DNA from 2 places in the Methylobacterium sp. B1 genome. Region 1 is predicted to be linked to the other one. Evidence: riboswitches for the same ligand, from Rfam matches in the RefSeq annotation. Region 1 holds a riboswitch; the other holds the start of a gene.
What was found. Region 1 has a riboswitch for fluoride ahead of crcB (fluoride efflux transporter CrcB). Riboswitches for the same ligand answer to the same signal wherever they lie in the genome.

Region 1 (6,147 bases):
AACCTGACCCGCCGGTTCTTCGCCGAGAAGGGCGTCGCCGATTACCGGATCGTCGAGAGCCTCGGCGCCACCGAGGGGGCGCCGGCGGCGGGCTCGGCCGAGATCGTGGTCGACATCACCACGACGGGGGCGACGCTCTCCGCCAACGCCCTGAAGGTGCTGGACGACGGCATCATCCTGCGCTCGGAGGCGAACCTCGTCGCCTCGCTGAAGGCGCCCTGGGGCGAGGGCCAGCGGGCGGCGCTCCGCACCGTGCTCGGCCGCATCGCCGCCGAGGAACGCGCCCGGACCACCCGGGAGGTGCGGGCCGCCCTGCCGGAGAGCGGCACCATCGACCTCGCCACCCTGGCGGGCCTGCACGAGGCCGAGCTGCCCTACGGCGCCCCGAAGGGCCCGGAGGGCGAGATCGTCCTGCGCTGTCCTGAGGGCGCGGTGTTCGACCTCGCCGGCGCCCTGGTCGAGGCGGGGGCGCGGGCCGTCACGGTGCGGCGGGTCGACTATGCCTTCGCGGCCGAGAACCCGCTGGCGGAGCGGCTGCTGGCGCGGCTCTGAGGAGGGCGGACCGTCGTGGTGGTGTCCGTGCGGAGCACCGCGACGGCTACGGGCCCTGCTTGGCGAATTCGGACAGTACCCCGCGCAGCACCTTGAGCCGCCCGTCGTAGGCGGCTGTCAGGCAGGCGACGTCGCCGCTGCAGGCGCGCCGCTCCGTCAGCCACGCCTCCTGATCGTCGCGCAGCTTGGCTTGGCCGCCCATGGGCAGCACGCTCTTCAGGATCTCGAACCGGGTCGCCATCTCGACGTCCCGGTCGTTGAGCGGGAGATGGGCACAGATCGCCTTCTCGTCCGGAGCCTCGGCCCTGTCGCACGGAAAGCTCGCGGCCCGGGCAGCCGGGGCGGCGATCGGAGCCGCGAGGGCGGCGAGGGCCAGGGCGAGGACGAGCGGATTCGGCATGGCCAGGAAACGGCCCGGCGGCGGAAAGGCTCCGCGCAGCGCGGCAGCCGGGTGAATCGACCCGGGATCAGAAGCCCGGCTTGACGATCGCCAGGATGACGATGCCGATCATGAGAAGCGTCGGCACCTCGTTGAGCACCCGGTAGAACCGATGACCGCGGGTGTTCCGGTCGGCGGCGAAATCCTTGACCATCCGGGCGAGCCAGCCATGGATACCGGTCATCGCCAGCACCAGCGCGAACTTCGCCTGGAGCCAGGGGCTCGCATAGAAGCCGCTCATCCAGGCGAGCGCCACCCCGAACAGCCAGGTGGCGATCAGGGCCGGGTTCATGATCGCCTTGAGCAGGCGGCGCTCCATCACCTTGAAGGTCGCGCTCTGCGCCTCCGAGCCCGGCGGCAGGCTCGCGTGGTAGACGAACAGCCGCGGCAGGTAGAGCATGCCCGCCATCCAGGCGATCAGGCTGATCACGTGGCCGGCCTTGATCCAGTCGTACAGCACGGGCGCAGCCTCAACCCTGGCCGCGCAGCCGGGCGAGCATCCGCTCGACATGGGCCACCGGCGTCTGGGGCGTGATGCCGTGGCCGAGGTTGAAGATGTGCGGCCGGCCGGCGGTCGCCTCCAGAACGGCATCCACCGCCGCGTCGAGGGCCGCGCCGCCCTCGATCAGCGTCTCGGGATGGAGGTTGCCCTGCGTCACCGTGGTGGCCGGCACCGTCGCCCGCAGGGCCTTCAGGTCCACCCCCCAGTCGACGCCGACGGCATCGGCGCCGGTCTCCGGCACCACCCGGGCATGGCCGTCGAGGCCCGAGCCGCGGGCGAACACGATGATCTTGGCGCCCGGCACCCGGGCGCGGACGCCCGCCACCATCCGGGCGATCGGCTGCAGGGACCAGCGGGTGAGGGCGTCCGCCGCGGGCGCGCCCGGCAGGGCGCTCTCCGCCACGTCGCCGACGGGCTCGACGGTGCCGTCGGAGGTCGGCACGGCGAGGGGCAGCGTGCCGGCATGGGACTCGAAGATCTGCACGGCGTCGGCGCCGGCCTCGAGCTGGCGCACGAGGTAATCGGTCTGCACCGTGACGAGGCGGTCGATCAGCGCGTCCACCAGCGCCGTGTCGCCCTCGGCCAGCGCCCGCGCGGGGGCGAGGTCCGGGGTGCCGCGACCGCCGATCATGTAGCTCGCCACCGTCCAGGGGGCGCCGCAGAAGCCGAGCAGCGTGGTCTCGCCGGGCAGTTCCGCGCGCAGCCGGGTCACCGTCTCGAAGACCGGTGCGAGATGGGTCATCACCGCCGGGTCGCCGGCCTCGCGCAGCTTCGAAAAGGCCTCCCGGCCGTCGAGGGGATCGAGGCGCGGCCCCTCGCCCTCCACGAAGCGCACGTCCTGACCGAGCGCATGGGGCACGACCAGGATGTCCGAGAACAGGATCGCGGCATCGAAGCCGAACCGCCGGATCGGCTGGAGCGTCACCTCGACGGCGAAGTCGGGGCTGTAGCAGAGGTCGAGGAACGAGCCGGCCTCGGCGCGGGTCGCCCGGTATTCCGGCAGGTAGCGGCCGGCCTGCCGCATCATCCAGGCGGGGGGCGGACCGATCGCCTCCCCGTCGAGGACGCGCAGCACCTTCCGCTCGGACTTGCGCTCCGTCCCCGTCATCGTCGTTCCCATCCCGTATCCGTCATCCCGCATGCCCGTCGGCGGACCTCCTGTCGAGTCGAGGCGCGCCGATCCCCACACAGGCCCCTTCGAAAAGAAAAGAGAGAATCTAGGACTCTGTTTTTTCTCTTGGGGGGCCGAATCACGGGGGCACAAAAGCGTCCACAGGCGGTCCCCGGCGCCGCGCCGTTAACGAGGCTTTAAAGGATTTGCTCCATCTTGCGAGAACGACCAGATCCGACAGCGCCTTGGCAACGCCGAGTCGTGTGCGGACCCCGGACGCGTCCCGGATTCTCCCAGTGAGTCGGAATCCATGCGCCCCGATCGTCTGCCTGTGAACGGCGGAGTCGATAGCGCGCACCGGTATCGCCCTGGACCGGCCCGGCGGGGCATCCTATCCACACTCATCGACTCCCCTGGCGGCCGGCGGTGGACAACGTGGCGCCGCGAATGGCGACCGCAGAGGCGATCGGAATGGGCCGCAGCTACTTCCACCTCCACCTCGTCTCCGACTCCACCGGCGAGACGCTGATCAATGTCGGGCGCGCGGCGGCCGCGCAGTACGAGGGCGTGTCGGCGATCGAGCACGTCTATCCGCTGGTGCGCTCGGCCGCGCAGCTCGACCGGGTGATCTCGGAGATCCGGGCGGCGCCGGGTCTCGTCCTCTACACCCTGGTGGGGGGCGACCTCGGCGAGCGGCTGGAGGAGGTCGCGCGGGAGACCGGCTCGCCCTGCCTGTCGGTGCTGCGGCCGGTCCACGACCTGCTGCGCGCCTATCTCGGCGCCGAGACCACGGCCCGGCCCGGCGCCCAGCACATGCTGAACGCCGAGTACTTCAAGCGCATCGACGCGATGAACTTCACCCTGGCCCACGACGACGGCAACCTGCCGGAGGATCTCGAGGACGCGGACGTGATCCTGCTCGGCGTCAGCCGGACCTCGAAGACGCCGACCTCGATCTACCTCGCCAATCGCGGCCTCAAGACCACCAACCTGCCGCTGGTGCCGGGCATGCCGCTGCCGCCGGCGATCGAGCGCGCCCGTAAGCCCCTGGTGGTCGGGCTGTTCGCCTCGCCGGAGCGGATCGTGCAGATCCGCCAGAACCGGCTCTCCAGCCTCAACGCCGACGAATCGTCCCTCTACGTCGACCGCTCGGCGGTGGCGGACGAGATCACCGCCTCCCGCCGGCTGTTCACCCGGAACCGCTGGCCGACCATCGACGTGACGCGCCGCTCCATCGAGGAGACCGCGGCGGCGATCGTCGACCTCTACCGCGACCACCGGCTGAAGTTCATCGCGGATTGAGAGGGGTTTCCGAAGGGCTCAGCCCTTTGGCGGGGTTCGGGGGCGGAGCCCCTGAACGACCCGGGCTCCGCCCCGGAGCCGCAAAAGCTCGCAGCCCTTTTGAAGCCGGGACGGCCTCAGCTGCCGCTCAGGACCGCCCGCACCAGGGTGAGGCCCGCCACCAGCCCGATCAGACCGGTCGCCACCGAGGCCCCAACGTAGAGGGCGGCGGCGGCGGTCTCGCCCCGGTGGTACAGGCTGATCGCGTCGAGGGAGAAGGTCGAGAAGGTGGTGAAGCCGCCGAGCACGCCCGTGGTCAGGAACAGCCGTGCCGGGTGACCCGCCGCGCCGCGCAGGGCGAAGCCCTCGGCGAGCACGCCCATCAGGAACGAGCCCAGCACGTTGATGATCACCGTGGCCAGGGGGAAGCCAAGGCCCGCAGCAGCCGGGCGACCGCCACGTTGATCCCGTGGCGGCACCCGCCCCCGAGCCCGGCTCCGACAACGACGATGAGGGTGTTGATCATGCCGGCCCTTCCTGTTCGGTCGGGCAGCCACGTCCTGTCGCGGCTTCGGCGCACGGCCCCACCGCGGACGGCTGAGGCGCGCCCGTGCGGTAGGAGCCATCAGCCCGGCCTCCGAGTCGGGCGGTTGTCGGGGCGCTCCATCCCCATCGGGACAGGCTTAGCGCAGGATGCCGGGAAGGGGAATCCGGTTTTCCGGCTCCCGCGCTGGTGGGTCGGGGGGCGCGGCGGGTTCACAGATCGGTTCGGATCGGCGCGGGTCCCCTCCCGTGCGGGAGAGCGGACCCGCGCCCTGTCATGAACCCACCGCGCTGGATCGATCGGCGAAGCCGCAAGGCTCAGCGGGCGTAGGCGAAGTGGCTGCGCTGCTCGATCTGGGCGGCATAGAAATCCTCGACCACCTCGCGGACCACCTCGGCCAGCTCGTCGCCCCGGTGCTCGTCGAGCTGGATGTCGCTGCCGACGGTCCGGCCGATGGCGCAGCTCGCAGCCCCCGGCACGAGGCGCTCGTTGTAGCGCTGGTTCAGGCCCGAGACCGAGATGTAGTTGCTGCCGCCGAGTTCCGGACCGTACTTGATCTTGATCTTCTGCTCGGTGTCGGTCCCGCGCAGCCGCGCGCAGAGGCTGATGAAGTTGTCCTGATCGATCTTGGCCTCGAGGCCGGTGATGCTGCCGTGGACGTTGTCCTCCTCGTTGAGCACCTCGGCCATGAGGTTCAGGACGCCGACCACCGGCTCCAGCGCCCGGGCGCCTTCCTCCAGGAGTTTCTTGCGGAAGTCGTTGCTGCGGGCATCCGCCTCCTGCAGCCGCGCGCGGAACCTGTCCTTGACCTCGTTGGCGCGTGCCATCGCGCTCCTCCCTGGTGGTTCATCCGATGCTTTGCCGCCCGGATGACCGAAACCTACGAGGCCAATTCAGATGACGCAAGATAGTGCAAAATATTGATGCCTGCCCAGAACTTGAGCCGTTGCACAGGAATAATACTTGCTCATGGACTGTGCAACGGCGGAGTCTCCGGGATCCGCGCCTATTTCAGGAGCTGCAGCAGGCTGCGTCCGGCCGGGGTCTTGAGTTCCTTGGCGTCGAGCGTGCCGTCCTTGTCGGGATCGGCCGCCTTGAAGCGCTGCTCGACCAGGGCGAGGTATTCCTTGCGGTCGAGGGTGCCGTCGTTGTCGGTGTCGGCGGCCTTCAGGTCCGTCTTGCTGACCCGGCCCTTCAGCTCCTTGGCGTCGACGGTCCCGTCCTTGTCGGTCTCGGCGGCGTCGAAGACCTTGCCGGCCGCGGCCTGGGCCTCGGCCAGATCGATCGTGCCGTCCTTGTCGGTGTCGACCATCTTCAGCGTGCGCTCGGTGCCGGAGGACCGGGCGAAGGCCGCCGACGGCAGCGCGGTGGGGACGACCAGGCCGAGGACGAGCATCGCGGCCAGCGCACATGCGGGTCTGTTCAGGATCGCGGGCATGAACGAAATCTCCGGTGGCGATCAGCGCCGGCAGCCCAAGCCGCCATGCGGCGCGCCGTTCCCGGAGGCGCGTTCACAAGCCGACGATCAGTCAGCGGGCCGGACCGTCGAGGGGGGCGAGCCGGTCCGGTTCCCGGGCCGCGGCGGCGACCGGTTCGGACCGGGACAGGGCGTTGGCCAATGCCCTCAGGTCCGGGACCGGCGCGCCCGAGGCGCCGAACACCGACCGGTCGAGAGCCGCGAAGGATGCGACAAGACCGGGCCGCGCCCGCCAGATGCG
Region 2 (14,047 bases), on a different contig from region 1:
CGCCGACGTCGCGGCCGCGCTGGCGGAGGTCGCCGTCCACGAGCCCCGCAGCCGGACGATCGAGATCGCCGGACCGGACAGGCTGCCCTTCCGCGACTTCGTCGCCCGATGCGCCGCCGCCGCCGGCGACCGCCGGGCGGTGTCGGCCGACCGCGGCGCACGGTATTTCGGCGCCGCGCTGGAGAAGGGCTCGCTCGTTCCCGAGGACACTGCCGCGGCGCGCCTCGGATCCACGCGCTTCGCGACCTGGCTCGCGACCGTCTGACGGCCTCCCTCACCACGCTGGACGAACCCCCATGGTCAAAGCACTCATCCTCTCCGCTTGCCTGGCCGGCTTCGCGCTCCCGGTCGGGGCGGCGGAGCTGCGGGCCGGCGAGGCCCGCGTCACGACGATCTTCGACCACCCCCTGCCGGGCATCCCCGGTAAGAGTCTGCGCGGCGTCCTCGTCGCATACGGGCCGGGCGGGTCCTCCCCCGCCCACAGGCATGCGCGCTCCGCCTTCATCACCGCGGCGGTGATCGAGGGCGCGATCCGCAGCCGCATCAACGACGGGCCTGAGCAGATCTTCCGGGTCGGCGAGAGCTTCGTGGAGCAGCCGGGCGACCACCATGCCGTGAGCGCCAATGCCAGCGCCACGGAGCCGTCCCGCCTTCTCGCGGTGTTCGTCGTCGACACGGACGACCGCGACCTGACCGTGCCGGACCGGCGGTGACACCCCCTCCGGCCGCGTGCGAGGATCCCCGGGTCTCGCCATCGCTCCGCAGACAGATCCCATGCCGCCGACCGACACGCAGACCGACGCGGCGACCGCCACCTTCGAGGCCCATCGTCCGCGCCTCCTGCGCATCGCCTACCGCATGCTCGGCTCCCGCAGCGAGGCCGAGGACATGGTGCAGGACACGTGGCTGCGCTGGATCGCGGCGGATCGGGGCGCGGTCGCGGCCCCGTATCCGTTTCTGGCCCGCATCGTGACCCGGCTCTGCCTCGACCAGATGAAGTCGGCCCGCGCCCGCCGGGAGACCTATGTCGGCGCCTGGCTGCCGGAGCCCCTGGTCGAGACGGGGGAGGACGGCGTGGACGAGGACGATCTCACGCTGACGCTGATGATGGCGCTGGAACGCCTCTCGCCCCTCGAGCGCGCAGCCTTCCTGCTCCACGACGTGTTCGGCATCCCGCTCGGCGAGGTGGCGGACACGCTTGATCGGGAGGCGGCCGCCGTGCGTCAACTCGCGGTGCGCGCCCGCCGGAACGTGCAGTCCGCACGGCCGCGCTTTCCCGTGGCGCGGGAGGAGGGCGAACGGATCGCCCATGCCTTCTTCGCGGCCTCCGCCAGCGGGGACATCGCGACCCTGCGCACGCTGCTCGCGGAGGACGTGGTGCTCTGCTCGGACGGCGGCGGCAAGGTCCTGGCCTTTCCCAACCCCATCGTCGGGTCGGAGCGCCTGCTCCGTCTCTTCGCGGGCGTCCGGCGCAAATGGGGGCCCGAGCGGGCCGCGCTGGTCGCGCCGGTCTGGATCGACGGATTGCCGGGATACATCAGCCGGGAACGCGGCGATCTCCTTCAGACGACCGCGCTCGCCATCGAGAACGGTCGGATCACCGCCCTCTACATCACCCGCAACCCCGACAAGCTCCGCCATGTGCTCCGTCAGGTCCTGCCCCCTGTGGCGGGCGCAGCCGGCACCGGGCCGCATGCGGAGCCGCAACCGCGCGGATCCGCGGAGCGGCGCCCGGGAGGGGCGGTTCCTTGACCGCATCGCCGAGAGCGGCCGCGCATCCGCCCGGCCCCGAGGCCCCCGGAATCGCGCTGGCTCTCTCCGCATCACGGAAACTTGAATCGAAATTTAATCGTGTTCGTTGACGTTTCGCCTGATGCACACAGGTGGAACCATGTCCTTGCTCTCCAACGCTAAAATATTGACAAAGCTGTCAGCGGTCATCGTGCTTATCGGTGGAGTGATCGGTGGCTGTATTTGGTTTGCGCAGGCGCGGATCGGCCAGATCGATAAGGCCTATAGTTCTTTCATCGATCGCGATGCGAAGGCGGTTGCAACGGCGCGTCGCCTGAATCGCAGCGTCTTCGAGATGAATTACTGGTTGTATCGCATCCTCGCTGAGACAGACGAAGCTCAGATGAAGGTGGCCAACACTGGATTCGACGACGCCATCCCCACCCTGACAAAGGCTCTGGCCGACCTGCGCCGACTCGCGCCGGATTTTGGCGCGCGCATCGACGAGCAGGCGGCCCGTATCCATCAGTTCGTCCAGCAGGTTTCCGAGGTTCGCCAGCTCTGCCTGGCGGGCCGGAACGCCGAGGCCCTCGCGCTGGTCCATCGTACGATCGACCCGACCTTCGTCGCCCTGGTGCAGGGCAGTTCGAAGCTCGGGAACGACATCGATGGCGCGATGGAGAAGGGCTCGGCCGAACTGACCGAGCAGACCAACACCACCCGCATCTCCCTGGTGTCGTTCAGCGCGCTCGGCTTGCTGGTCGGGCTCGCTGCGGCCGCCCTCGTGACGATCGTCGGCATCACGCGCCCGCTCGGCAGATTGGTCGTCGTCCTGCGACGCATGGCGCAAGGGGAGATCGAGGCGGAGATCCGGGAGGCTGGCCGGGGCGACGAGATCGGCGCGGTCGGCCGGGCGGTGGAGGGGATCAAGGCCCTGGTCGCCCGCAAGGCCGCCGAGGAGGCCGAGGTCAAGCGGCTGGCCGACGCGGCCGCGGCCCAGGCGCGCCGGCGCACCATGATCGAACTCGCCGACGGGTTCGAGCGGTCGGTCGGCGGCGTCGTCGGCATGGTCTCGTCCTCGGCCACGGAGCTGCAGGCCACCGCCCGGCAGATGACCGCCACCGCCCAGGAGACGGCCTCGCAATCCACCACCGTGGCGGCCGCCGCGGAAGAGGCCGCCGCCAACGTCCAGACCGTGGCGGCCGCCGCGGAGGAGCTGGGCTCGTCGGTGCAGGAGATCGGCCGGCAGGTCACCGGCTCGGCCCGGCTCGCGCAATCGGCGGTGGGCGAGGCCGACCAGACCGCCGCCCTGGTCCAGGCGCTCAGCCAGACCGCCGCCCGGATCGGCGACATGGTCGGGATGATCTCCGGGATCGCCGGGCAGACCAACCTGCTGGCGCTCAACGCCACGATCGAGGCGGCGCGGGCCGGCGCCGCGGGGCGGGGCTTTGCGGTGGTGGCTGCCGAGGTGAAGGCGCTGGCCGAGCAGACCGCCAAGGCGACCGAGGAGATCGCCCGGCAGATCGGCGCGGTGCAGGAGGTGACCGGGCAGGCCGTGACGGCGATCGGCGGGATCACCGGGCGGATCCGGGAGATCGACGGCGTGGCGACCTCAATCGCCGCGGCGGTGGAGCAACAGGGGGCGGCAAAGCATGAAATCTTGCGCAACGTGGCGCAGGCCTCGACCGGCACCACCGCGGTGACCGGCACCATCGCGGGCGTCGCGCAGGCCTCCGAGGAGACCGGCGCCGCGGCCAGCCAGGTGCTCGCCTCCGCGTCCGAACTCTCGCGCCAGTCCGAGCATCTCGGTGCCGAGGTCGCCCGCTTCCTCGCAACCGTCCGCGCCGCCTGACGAGCCCCTGGCCGGATCCTCCCGGTCCGCCCTCCCGGCGCGGGCCGGCTCCGCCGCTTGCGGGCCGGCCCGACGGCGGTGCAGGGGCAGGGCGCGGATTGCGGGGGCCGGGTGGCGCCCATTGAGACCGGGGCGTCCTCGGCCGACGGCCTTGAGCAGGCCGTCGGCCTTCGCCTGCACGACCCGTTCCCGGCAGAGGGGCCTGGAGCCCCCCAGGGAACGGGCTTGGCGTGGTCCAGCCCTGTCGGCGCGCGTCGTCGGCGCGCGTCATGGAGATGCCCGCACCATCCCGATCCCGGCCGGGACGACCGGACGCGTCGAAGCCCTGGGGCGCACCTATCTGTCGGGGGCCGACACGGGGGCCGACACGGGGGCCGGCGCGGTCAGCCGGGCCGCGCGGTGCGTGCGTGCATGGCGCAGGGTGGCGTCCGGCGGCAGGGTGCCCACGGAAACCTTCGGGACGGCGATGCGCTGCGACAGGTAGATGCCGCTGTGCCCGGAGCACAGGTAGGCCAGGAAGCAGGCGGTCGCGATGTAGACGCCGTGCGTGGCGCCGAACAGCTCGATACCCATCAGCGTGCAGGCCAGCGGCGTGTTGGCCGCTCCGGCAAACACGGCGACGAACCCGAGGCCGGCCAGGAGATCCACCGGCGCCCCCAGCACCCCGGCCAGCGCGTTGCCGAGGGCCGCGCCGATGAAGAACAGCGGCGTGACCTCGCCGCCCTTGAACCCGGCGCTCAGGGTGACGACCGTGAACAGCATCTTGAGCGCCCAGCTCCAGGGATGCACCTCCGGACCGAAGAAGCGGGCGATGGTCAGCCCGTGCGGATCCGCCGACCAGACGCCCAGTCCCAGGTAATCCCGCGTGCCACAGAGGTAGACCAGGGCGATCACCGCGAGGCCGCCCGCCACGGGGCGGAGGGGCGCGAAGGCGATGACCCGCTTGCACCATCCGCCGAGCATGTGGTTCGCCTCGGCGAACACCAGGCCGGCCAGTCCGAAGGCCACGCCTGCCACCGCGACCTTGGCCAGGAGCAGCGGCTCGACCATGTGCGTGCCGACGGCTCCGGCGTGGTCGTCGATACGGTAGACCCCGTGTTCGATGCCCCACAGCTGACAGGTCCAGTCGCCGACCACGGCCGCGACGAGGCAGGGCACGAGGGCCGCATATTCGACGCGTCCGACAGCGAGGACCTCGAGCGCGAAGACCGCGCCGGCCAGTGGCGTACCGAAGACGGCGCCGAACCCCGCGGCGATCCCGGCCATCAGCATGATCCGGAAGCTCGGCGCATCCAGGCGGACCGCCTTGCCGAAGGCGCTTGCGAGGCTGCCGCCCAGTTGGACGGCCGTGCCTTCGCGGCCCGCCGATCCGCCGAACAGATGCGTGACCACCGTGCCGAGGAAGATCAGCGGCGCCATGCGCAGGGGCACGCCGCCCCCGGGCACATGGATCTGCTCGACGATGAGGTTGTTGCCGCCCTCCACGGACTGGCCGAAGCGATGGTAGAGCAGCCCGATAGCCAAGCCGCCGAGCGGCAGGAGAAACAGCAGCCCGGGATAGGCGAAGCGCGCCCGGGTGGCCGCATCGAGGCTCCAGAGGAAGGCCGCGCACAGGGAGCCCACGGCGGCGGCCATGGGCAGCAGAACCAGGATCCAGCGCGCAACCGAGACGGCATGATCGTGCCGCGTGCGGACAAAGGCCGCTACGTTGAAGCGTGTGAACAGATTTCGGAAGGTTGCGCGCATGACATCCCCTTGATGCGACGCCGCAGGACTTTGCGGGATCGCAAGAAGTAGGAGTCATCAGCCTGACGGCGGTTCGGCCTTGATGGCCCGGCAGACACCATTGCCGTCCTCGAGAGATACGGGACCCCTCCGAAGCGCGTCAAGGCCCTTCGTGCAGGCCTGCGGCGTGCGGGGGGGGCGAACCCGTCGCTCCCCCGAGGGTGGACGCGGAGACAGCGGATCCGGTCGGCCCTCGGGGCGCTGGGACCCTGGTCCCGCACAGACCTGCCCCACGGGCGGCCGGTCGCCGCCGCGATCACGACGGCGCCCGCGTGGACGGTCGCATCGGCGGCGGGGTGTCTCAGCGCTTCACAAAGCCGATGTCGGCGGCCACGGCGCTCAGGCGCTCCGGCGCGCGCTCCTTCCGCTCGCTGTAGCGGTCGACGAGGTCGTCGGCCCGCTCCCGGGTCAGCAGCGTGAACTTCATCAGCTCCTCGCACACGTCCACGACGCGCTCGTAGAGCGGCCCCGGCTTCATCCGGCCGGCCTCGTCGAACTCCTTGTAGGCCATCGGGACCGACGACTGGTTCGGGATCGTGATCATCCGCATCCAGCGGCCGAGAATCCGCAGGCTGTTCACGGCGTTGAAGCTCTGCGAGCCGCCGGACACCTGCATCACGGCCAGGGTGCGCCCCTGGGTCGGCCGCACGCTGCCTTCGGAGAGCGGCAGCCAGTCGATCTGGCTTTTCATCACGCCGGTCAGCGTGCCGTGCCGCTCCGGCGACACCCACACTTGGCCCTCGGACCAGATCGAGAGGTCGCGCAGCTCCTGCACCTTCGGATGATCGGCGGTCGTGTCGTCGGGCAGGGGCAGGCCGTGCGCGTCGTAGATCCGCACCTCGCCGCCCATGGCTTCCAGGAGCCGGGCGGCCTCGTAGGCGAGGAAGCGGCTGAACGAGCGCTCCCGCAGGGAGCCGTAGAGGATCAGGAACCGGGGGGCGTGGGTGAGCGGCTTGACCGCCTCCAGGCGCGCGCGGGTCGGCACCACGAAATGCGCGGCGCTCAGGTTCGGCAGGCCATCGGTGAAAGGCTGGCGCGGCTTGTCCAAGGTTCAGCTTTCTTGTACGTTCAAAGAGTGATTTGAAGATTGTAACGAATATGGACGAGCCGCAAGCCCTCGCCGCCTTCGCGGCCCTCGCCCAGGAGCACCGTCTGCGCCTGGTGCGGGTGCTCGTGACCGCCGGCCCGGACGGGCTGGCCTCCGGCGTGCTGGCCGAGGCGGTGGGCGTCTCCGCCGCCACCGTGTCCCATCATCTCAAGGAACTGAGCCACGCGGGCCTGGTCGCCTCGCGGCGCGCGGGCCGCTCGATCATCTACAGCGCCGCCTACCCGGCGCTGTCCGGCCTGATCGCCTTCCTGATGAAAGATTGCTGCCAGGGCCGCCCGGAGGTCTGCACCCCGGCGATGGCCGCCCTGGCACCCTGCTGCCCCGCCCTTGGAGAGACCGCCCATGCCTGAGCCGTTCGACGTCGTGATCTACCACAACCCCGAATGCGGCACGTCCCGCAACACCCTCGCGATGATCCGCAACGCCGGCATCGAGCCGCACGTGATCGAGTACCTCAAAACCCCGCCCGCGCGGGCGCTGCTGGTGCAGCTCCTGGCCCGCGCCGGTCTGTCGGTGCGTGCGGTGCTGCGGGAGAGCGGCACGCCGTTCGCGGAGCTGAACCTCGGCGATCCCGCGCTGACGGATGCGCAGCTCCTGGACGCCATCGCGGCGCACCCGATCCTCCTCAACCGCCCGCTGGTGGTCACGCCCAAGGGCGTGCGCCTGTGCCGACCGTCGGAAGCCGTGCTCGATCTTCTGCCGGTGCAGCAGGGCGAGTTCGTCAAGGAAGACGGTGAGCGGGTCGTGGACGAGCACGGCCGCCGCGTCGCCACGGCCTGAGCCTCACACCGACCCATAAGACGAAATCGCCCGGATGCTCGCGCTCGCCATTTTCCTTGCCACCCTCGTGTTCGTCATCTGGCAGCCCAGGGGCCTCGGGATCGGATGGAGCGCACTGGCCGGCGCGGGGGTCGCTCTCGCCGCGGGCGTGATCCATCCGGGCGACATTCCGGTGGTCTGGCATGTCGTCTGGGACGCCACGTTCACCTTCGTGGCGCTCATCATCCTCTCCCTGCTGCTCGATGAGGCCGGGTTCTTCCATTGGGCGGCCCTGCACATCGCCCGCTGGGGCGGCGGCCGGGGCCGGCGGCTGTTCCCGCTGGTCGTGCTCCTCGGCGCGGCCATCGCGGCGGTGTTCGCCAACGACGGCGCGGCGCTGCTGCTGACGCCGATCGTGCTGGCGATCCTGCTCCGGCTCGATTTCAAGCCGGCGGCGGCCCTGGCGTTCATCGTCGCCTGCGGGTTCGTGGCGGACAGCACCTCCCTGCCGCTGGTGATCTCCAACCTGGTCAACATCGTCTCCGCCAACTTCTTCGCCGTGACCTTCGGCCGGTACGCCGCCGTGATGGTGCCGGTGAACCTGGTGTCCCTGGCGGCGACGCTGCTGGTGCTGGGGGCCTATTTCCGGCGCGACGTGCCGGAAGCCTACCCGGTCGATGCCCTCGAACGCCCGGCCGACGCGATCCGCGATCCGCTGGTGTTCCGGGCGGCGTTCCCGCTGCTCGGCGTGCTGCTCGCCGCCTACTTCGTCACCGCGCCGTTCGGGGTGCCGGTGTCGGCCGTCACCTGCGCCGGCGCCGCGGTGCTCCTGCTGCTCGCCAACCGGGGCGGGATCATCCCGATCCGCAAGGTGCTGACCGGCGCCCCCTGGCAGATCGTGCTGTTCAGCCTCGGCATGTACCTCGTGGTCTACGGCCTCCGGAACGCCGGCCTGACCGACGCGCTGGCGAAGGGCCTGGTCTGGCTCGCCGGCCACGGCCCGTGGGCCGCCACCATCGGCACCGGCTTTGCCGCCGCGATCCTGTCGTCGCTGATGAACAACATGCCGAGCGTGCTGATCGGGGCGCTCGCGATCGAGCGGGCGCCGGACCTGTCGCCGCTGACCCGCGAGCTGATGGTCTACGCCAACGTGATCGGCTGCGACCTCGGGCCGAAGTTCACGCCGATCGGCAGCCTCGCCACCCTGCTCTGGCTGCATGTCCTGGACAGCAAGGGCCAGAGGATCACCTGGGGCCAGTACATGAAGGTCGGCCTGGTCATCACCCCGCCCGTGCTGCTGGCCACGCTGCTGGCGCTGGCGGCCTGGCTGCCGCTGCTCGGTCCCCGGTAGGCCGCGCGTGTCCGGGGGACGGCGCTGGCCGGTGATCTCCGCCCTCGGCGTGATCGAGATCCTCGCCTGGGGGTCCTCGTTCTACCTGCCCGCCGTGCTCGCCGGCCCGGTGGCGGAGAGCACCGGCTGGCCGCTGGCCTGGGTGGTCGGCGGTCTGTCCCTCGGGCTCCTCGTTGCCGCGTTCGCCGCGCCGCATGTCGGGGCGGCGATCCACCGCCACGGCGGCCGTCCGGTTCTGGCGCTGGCGGCGCTGCTGCTGGCGGCCGGCCTGATCACGCTGGCCGCCGCGCCGGTCCTGCCGGTCTACCTGGCCGGCTGGCTTCTGCTGGGGCTCGGCATGGGCTGCGGCCTGTACGATCCGGCCTTCGCCACCCTCGGGCGCCTCTACGGGGCGGCGGCACGGCCGGCGATCACCACCCTGACCCTGTGGGGCGGGTTCGCCAGCACCGTGTGCTGGCCGCTCTCGGCGTTCCTGGTCGCGCAGGTCGGCTGGCGGGGCGCCTGCCTCGCCTATGCCGGCCTGCACCTCGGGGTCACGCTGCCGCTGGTGCTCCTGCTGATCCCGAACCCGCCGGCGGCGGCGGCGGAGCACCGCGCGGCGCGCACCGGCCCTCTGTCCGCCTCCGAGCGGCGGGCGTTCCGGCTGTTCGCCGGGGTGCTGGTCCTCGGCGGCGCGATCATGGCGCTGGTGTCGGTGCATCTGCTGACGCTGCTGCAGGCGCGGGGCGTGGCGCTGGCGTCCGCCGTGTCCTACGCGGCGCTGATCGGCCCGGCGCAGGTCGGCGCCCGCATCGTGGAGATGTCGTTCGAAGGGCGGCATCACCCGCTGTGGACTCTCACCGCCGCCCTGGGCCTGGTGGCGCTGGGTTTGGTGCTGCTGGCCCTGGGGCTGCCGGGCGTCGGGATCTGGCTGGTGCTCTACGGCGGCGGCAACGGGATCTATTCGATCGCGCGAGGCACGGTGCCCTTGGCCCTGTTCGGTCCGGTGCGCTACCCGCTGGTGGTCGGCCGCCTGGCGCGGCCGGGGCTGGTCGCGCAGGCGCTCGCCCCGCCGGCCGGCGCGTTCGTGCTGACCCAGGCCAGCCCGGAGGCCCTGTTGTGGCTCTTGCTCGCCCTGAGCCTCGCCAATCTCGGGCTGGTCGGCGCGCTGTGGCATCTCCACCGCACAGAGCGGTGAGACGGCGGCCAAGCCGACAGGCAGGGGATCGCGACACCGGCCCCGTCCGGCCGGCCGACGGGAGGGGGGATCGCGCGACCGCGACGAACCCTGCATGTTCGGCTGTTCGGGGCTCGGTCCATCGTCCCACTCCGCCGGGTCCAAGACCGGCCGATCCCCTCGCCTTGGCGGCGCCCGTCTTTCACAAATGAATCATCGCGGGCCGTCGATCCTGGGGGCGCCGAAATACCGTGATGCAGGTGTATCATTGGGTCTGTTGCTGTCCCGTATCGGTTGGGACGTTTAAATAAGACGTAAATACATCGTGGGCCCGATCTGCCGGGGGATCTCGGGATTCGGTGGTCCGCCTTGGTTGATAACAATTTTTGAGGCCATGGCTCAGCTGCGAAATGTGCTATCGATAGAGCAAAGGCGACCGAATCGGGCCCGTTTGCGCATCGAACCTGTATTGTCGCAGGGCGGGGCATCTGTGTTGGGCCGCCAAAGTCAGGATCGACCGGGTTGTCCGGTTGGCGCGCTGCGCGGGTGTGTCGATCATGATGTTTGCCGTTCCTGCCCTGCTGATGGAGCTGGCGTTGGCGACGCCGGTCTCGGACACGATGCCGGTCTTCGACGTTCACGGCAGCTGCCGGGCGGCGACGCAGCAGATGACCCTCGATGCCGGCCGGCAGACGCTCTGCCTCGAGGATGAGGGGTCGGCGCGGGCCGAGGTCGAAAAAAAGTGGTCCAGCTACCCGGCCGGTGACCGGACACGCTGCGCGGCGGAAGCGCAACTCGACGGCCTGCCCAGCTATGTCGATCTGCTCGAATGCCTGACCCTCGCCCGGGAAGCCAAGGCCGAGGATGGTCAGTAGCCGCGGCAGGACCGAGGCCAAAGACCATCCGTAACGATCTCAGGTTGAGGGCCGGCCGTGCCGATCGTGCTGCAGCTTCCCGGATCCGTCCGTCTTCTCGCCCTCGCGGCCATCGCCGGATGCGCTGCCGGTTGCCGCGATTCGAACCAGTACGTCCCGCCACCGCCGCCCGGCGTCTCGGTCTCGCAGCCGGTCGTGCGCACGGTGACGCGCTACTTCGAACTCACCGGCAACACCAAGGCGTTCGCGGCCGTCGATCTCGAGGCGCGGGTCCAGGGCTTTCTGGAGGCGATCACCTACAAGGACGGCACCGTGGTGAAGGCGGGCGCGCCGCTCTTCGCCATCCAGCGCAACACCTACGAGGCGCAGCTCAAGCAGGCGCAGGGCGCCCTGGCGGCGCAGCAGGCCGCCCTGGCGAACGCCCAGTCCGAATATCAGCGCCAATCCACGCTGGGGCGGCAGGAATTCGCCTCGCAGGCCCGGGTCGAGGACGCGAAGACCAAGCAGGACCAAGCCAGCGCCGCCGTCATGGAGGCGCAGGCCAACCTCGACATCGCCACCATCAACCTCGGCTACACGCAGGTCTCCGCGCCCTTCGACGGCGTGGTCACCAACCACCTGGCGGATGTCGGGGCGCTCGTCGGCATCAGCGGGCCGACCAAGCTGGCGCAGCTCGTCCGCATCGATCCGCTCTACGTCTACTTCAACGTCAGCGAGCAGCAGGTGCTGCTGGTCAAGCAGCACCTGCGCGCGACGCAGCAGCCGCTGGGCGATCTGGCCAAGATACCGGTGGAGATCGGCCTGCAGACCGAGACCGGCTATCCGCATACCGGCCGGCTCGACTACCTCGCGCCGCAGGTCGATCCGTCCACCGGCACCCTGCTGGCCCGGGCGCTCATCGAGAACGGCGATCACGCGCTCCTCCCGGGCCTGTTCGTGCGGGTCCGGATCCCGGTCGGCCGCGACGACAAGGCGCTGCTGGTCCGCGACGACGCCATCGGGACGAACCAGCAGGGCAGCTACGTGCTCACGGTCGGGGCCGACAACACGGTCGCGCAGCGGGTGGTGACGCTCGGGGCGCGGGACGGGCGGTACCGGGTGATCGAGGCGGGGCTCGCCCCCGGCGACTGGGTCGTCACGGACGGCATCCAGCGAGCCATCCCCGGGGCCAAGATCGCACCCCAGAAGTCGGCGGTGGCCGAGGCCTCCCCAAGCCCGGCGCCGCTTCAGCGGTGAGACACCGGCCGGTGCGCCCGGCCGAGCCCGCGAGACCGATGGTCCAGGGCACCGATCCGCCCGGTCACCGGAGGCCGGCATCCGCCCATCCGCGGCCCGCCGATGCGGCGGACCGCCCCTGAGACGCCGGCACCGAGGGCCAACGGCATGATCTCGCGCTTCTTCATCGAGCGGCCGGTCCTGGCCAACGTGCTGGCCCTGATCATGGTGCTGGTCGGCGCGGTGTCGCTCCTCAACCTGCCCGTGTCGCAATACCCCAACGTCGTGCCGCCGACGGTCCAGGTCACCACGCGCTATCCGGGTGCGAGCGCCCGCACGGTGATCGACACGGTGGCGCTGCCGATCGAGCAGCAGGTCAACGGCGTCGAGGGCATGCTCTACATGCAGTCGACCAGCGCGAGCGACGGCACCTACACCCTCACGGTCACCTTCGCGATCGGGACGGACGGCGATCAGGCGCAGGTGCTGGTGCAGAACCGCGTCGCGATCGCGATGTCCTCGCTGCCGCAGGCGGTCCAGGTCCAGGGCGTCACGACCCAGAAGAAATCCACCGCAATCCTGCAATTCGTGACGCTGTCGGCCACCGACGGGAAGTTCGACAGCCTGTTCCTGTCGAATTACGGCGTGATCAACGTGCAGAACGAGCTGGCCCGGCTCCCCGGCGTCGGCAACGTCACAGTGTTCGGCGCCGGCCAGTACGCGATGCGGATCTGGCTGGACCCCGATCTGCTCCAGGCCCGGGGCCTCACCCCCGACGCCATCATCAACACCGTGCAGCAGCAGAGCCAGGAGGTCACCGCCGGGGCCCTGGGGATGCCGCCGGTGCCGACCGGACAGGATTTCCAGTACACCCTCAACATCAACGGGCGGCTCAACGACGCCCCGGACTTCGAGAACATCATCATCAAGGCGGACGCGCAGGACGGCGGCCGCATCACCCGCCTGCGCGACGTCGGCCGGGTCGAACTCGGCGCGCAGACCTACAGCCAGTCCTTCACCCTGAACGGTCAGGCCGCCGCCGGCATCGGCATCTACCAGCTGCCGGAGGCGAACGCGCTCACGGTGGCGAACGCCGTCGGCACCCGGATGGCCGAACTCGCCAAGACCTTCCCGCCGGGCCTCGTCTACGCCATCCCGTTCGACACGACCGCGTTCGTCCAGGCCTCGATCCACGAGGTCTACAGGACGCTGTTCGAGGCCGCCGTGCTGGTCCTGATCGTCATCCTGGTCTTCGTCCAGGACTGGCGGGCCATGCTGGTGCCGGCGACGACGGTGCCGGTGACCATCATCGGCGCCTTCGCCGCCATGGCGGCGATGGGCTTCAGCGTGAACCTCTCGACGCTGTTCGCCATCGTGCTGGCGATCGGCATCGTGGTGGACGACGCCATCGTGATCGTTGAGGGCGTGGCCCACCATATCGACGAGGGCCTCTCGCCCCGGGCGGCGGCCGAGAAGGCGATGGAGGAGCTGTTCGGCCCGATCATCGGCATCACCCTGGTGCTCATGTCGGTCTTCGTGCCGGCCGCGTTCCTCCCCGGCCTGACCGGGCAGCTCTACAAGCAGTTCGCCCTGGTGATCGCCGCCACCGCGCTGATCAGCGCGATCAACGCCGCCACGCTGAAGCCGACTCAATGCGCCCTGTGGTTGCGCAAGCCGGTGCCGCCGGAGAAGCGGAACCTGTTCTACCGCGGCTTCAACCGCGTCTACGGGGTCGTCGAGGGCTGGTACGCCCGGCTGATCGCCCACATGGTCCGGCGCAGCGGCCTCATGGCCGTCCTCGCGCTCCTGCTGATCGGCCTGGCGGGATGGGGATTGACCCGCCTGCCCACCGCCTTCCTGCCCACGGAGGATCAGGGCTACGTGCTGATCGGGGCCCAGCTGCCCGACGGGGCCTCGAAGGAGCGCACCGACGCGGTGATGCAGCGCATCAGCGCGCAGGCGAAGGCGACGGCCGGCGTTGACAACGTGCTCACCATCAGCGGCATCTCGGTCCTCGATTCCAACGCCACCCTGCCCAATGCCGGTGTCGCCTACGTCGTCCTCAAGGACTGGGACGCCCGGGCCCGGGAGAAGGGCCAGGATCTGCGCAGCCTCTACGACCGCTTCAACACGATGCTGGAGGGCGTCGAGGACGCCGCGACCTTCGTGCTCATCCCGCCGCCGATCCAGGGCATCGGCAATGCCAGCGGCTTCA

Region 2: linked by a shared signal. The riboswitch ahead of I53_RS19345 (voltage-gated chloride channel family protein) and the one ahead of crcB (fluoride efflux transporter CrcB) in region 1 are both predicted to bind fluoride.

What each region holds. Positions count from the first base shown of each region.
Region 1 is NZ_BACT01000087.1:610-6,756, forward strand. Features, by position in the region: partial or broken gene hisG (ATP phosphoribosyltransferase) at 1-552, shown strand, start outside; gene I53_RS02480 (lysozyme inhibitor LprI family protein) at 599-952, opposite strand; gene hemJ (protoporphyrinogen oxidase HemJ) at 1,020-1,451, opposite strand; gene I53_RS02490 (uroporphyrinogen decarboxylase) at 1,462-2,613, opposite strand; gene I53_RS02495 (pyruvate, water dikinase regulatory protein) at 3,076-3,906, shown strand; partial or broken gene crcB (fluoride efflux transporter CrcB) at 4,023-4,411, opposite strand; fluoride riboswitch at 4,495-4,565, opposite strand; gene I53_RS02505 (hypothetical protein) at 4,747-5,256, opposite strand; gene I53_RS02510 (EF-hand domain-containing protein) at 5,436-5,867, opposite strand; partial or broken gene I53_RS02515 (hypothetical protein) at 5,959-6,147, opposite strand, start outside.
Region 2 is NZ_BACT01000653.1:8,060-22,106, reverse strand. Features, by position in the region: gene I53_RS19365 (NAD(P)H-binding protein) at 1-265, shown strand, start outside; gene I53_RS19360 (cupin domain-containing protein) at 297-713, shown strand; gene I53_RS19355 (sigma-70 family RNA polymerase sigma factor) at 775-1,752, shown strand; gene I53_RS19350 (HAMP domain-containing methyl-accepting chemotaxis protein) at 1,892-3,583, shown strand; gene I53_RS19345 (voltage-gated chloride channel family protein) at 3,920-5,329, opposite strand; fluoride riboswitch at 5,371-5,443, opposite strand; gene arsH (arsenical resistance protein ArsH) at 5,670-6,416, opposite strand; gene I53_RS19335 (helix-turn-helix transcriptional regulator) at 6,467-6,826, shown strand; gene arsC (arsenate reductase (glutaredoxin)) at 6,819-7,256, shown strand; gene I53_RS19325 (arsenic transporter) at 7,291-8,586, shown strand; gene I53_RS19320 (MFS transporter) at 8,594-9,763, shown strand; gene I53_RS19315 (hypothetical protein) at 10,300-10,617, shown strand; gene I53_RS19310 (efflux RND transporter periplasmic adaptor subunit) at 10,675-11,853, shown strand; gene I53_RS19305 (efflux RND transporter permease subunit) at 12,001-14,047, shown strand, end outside.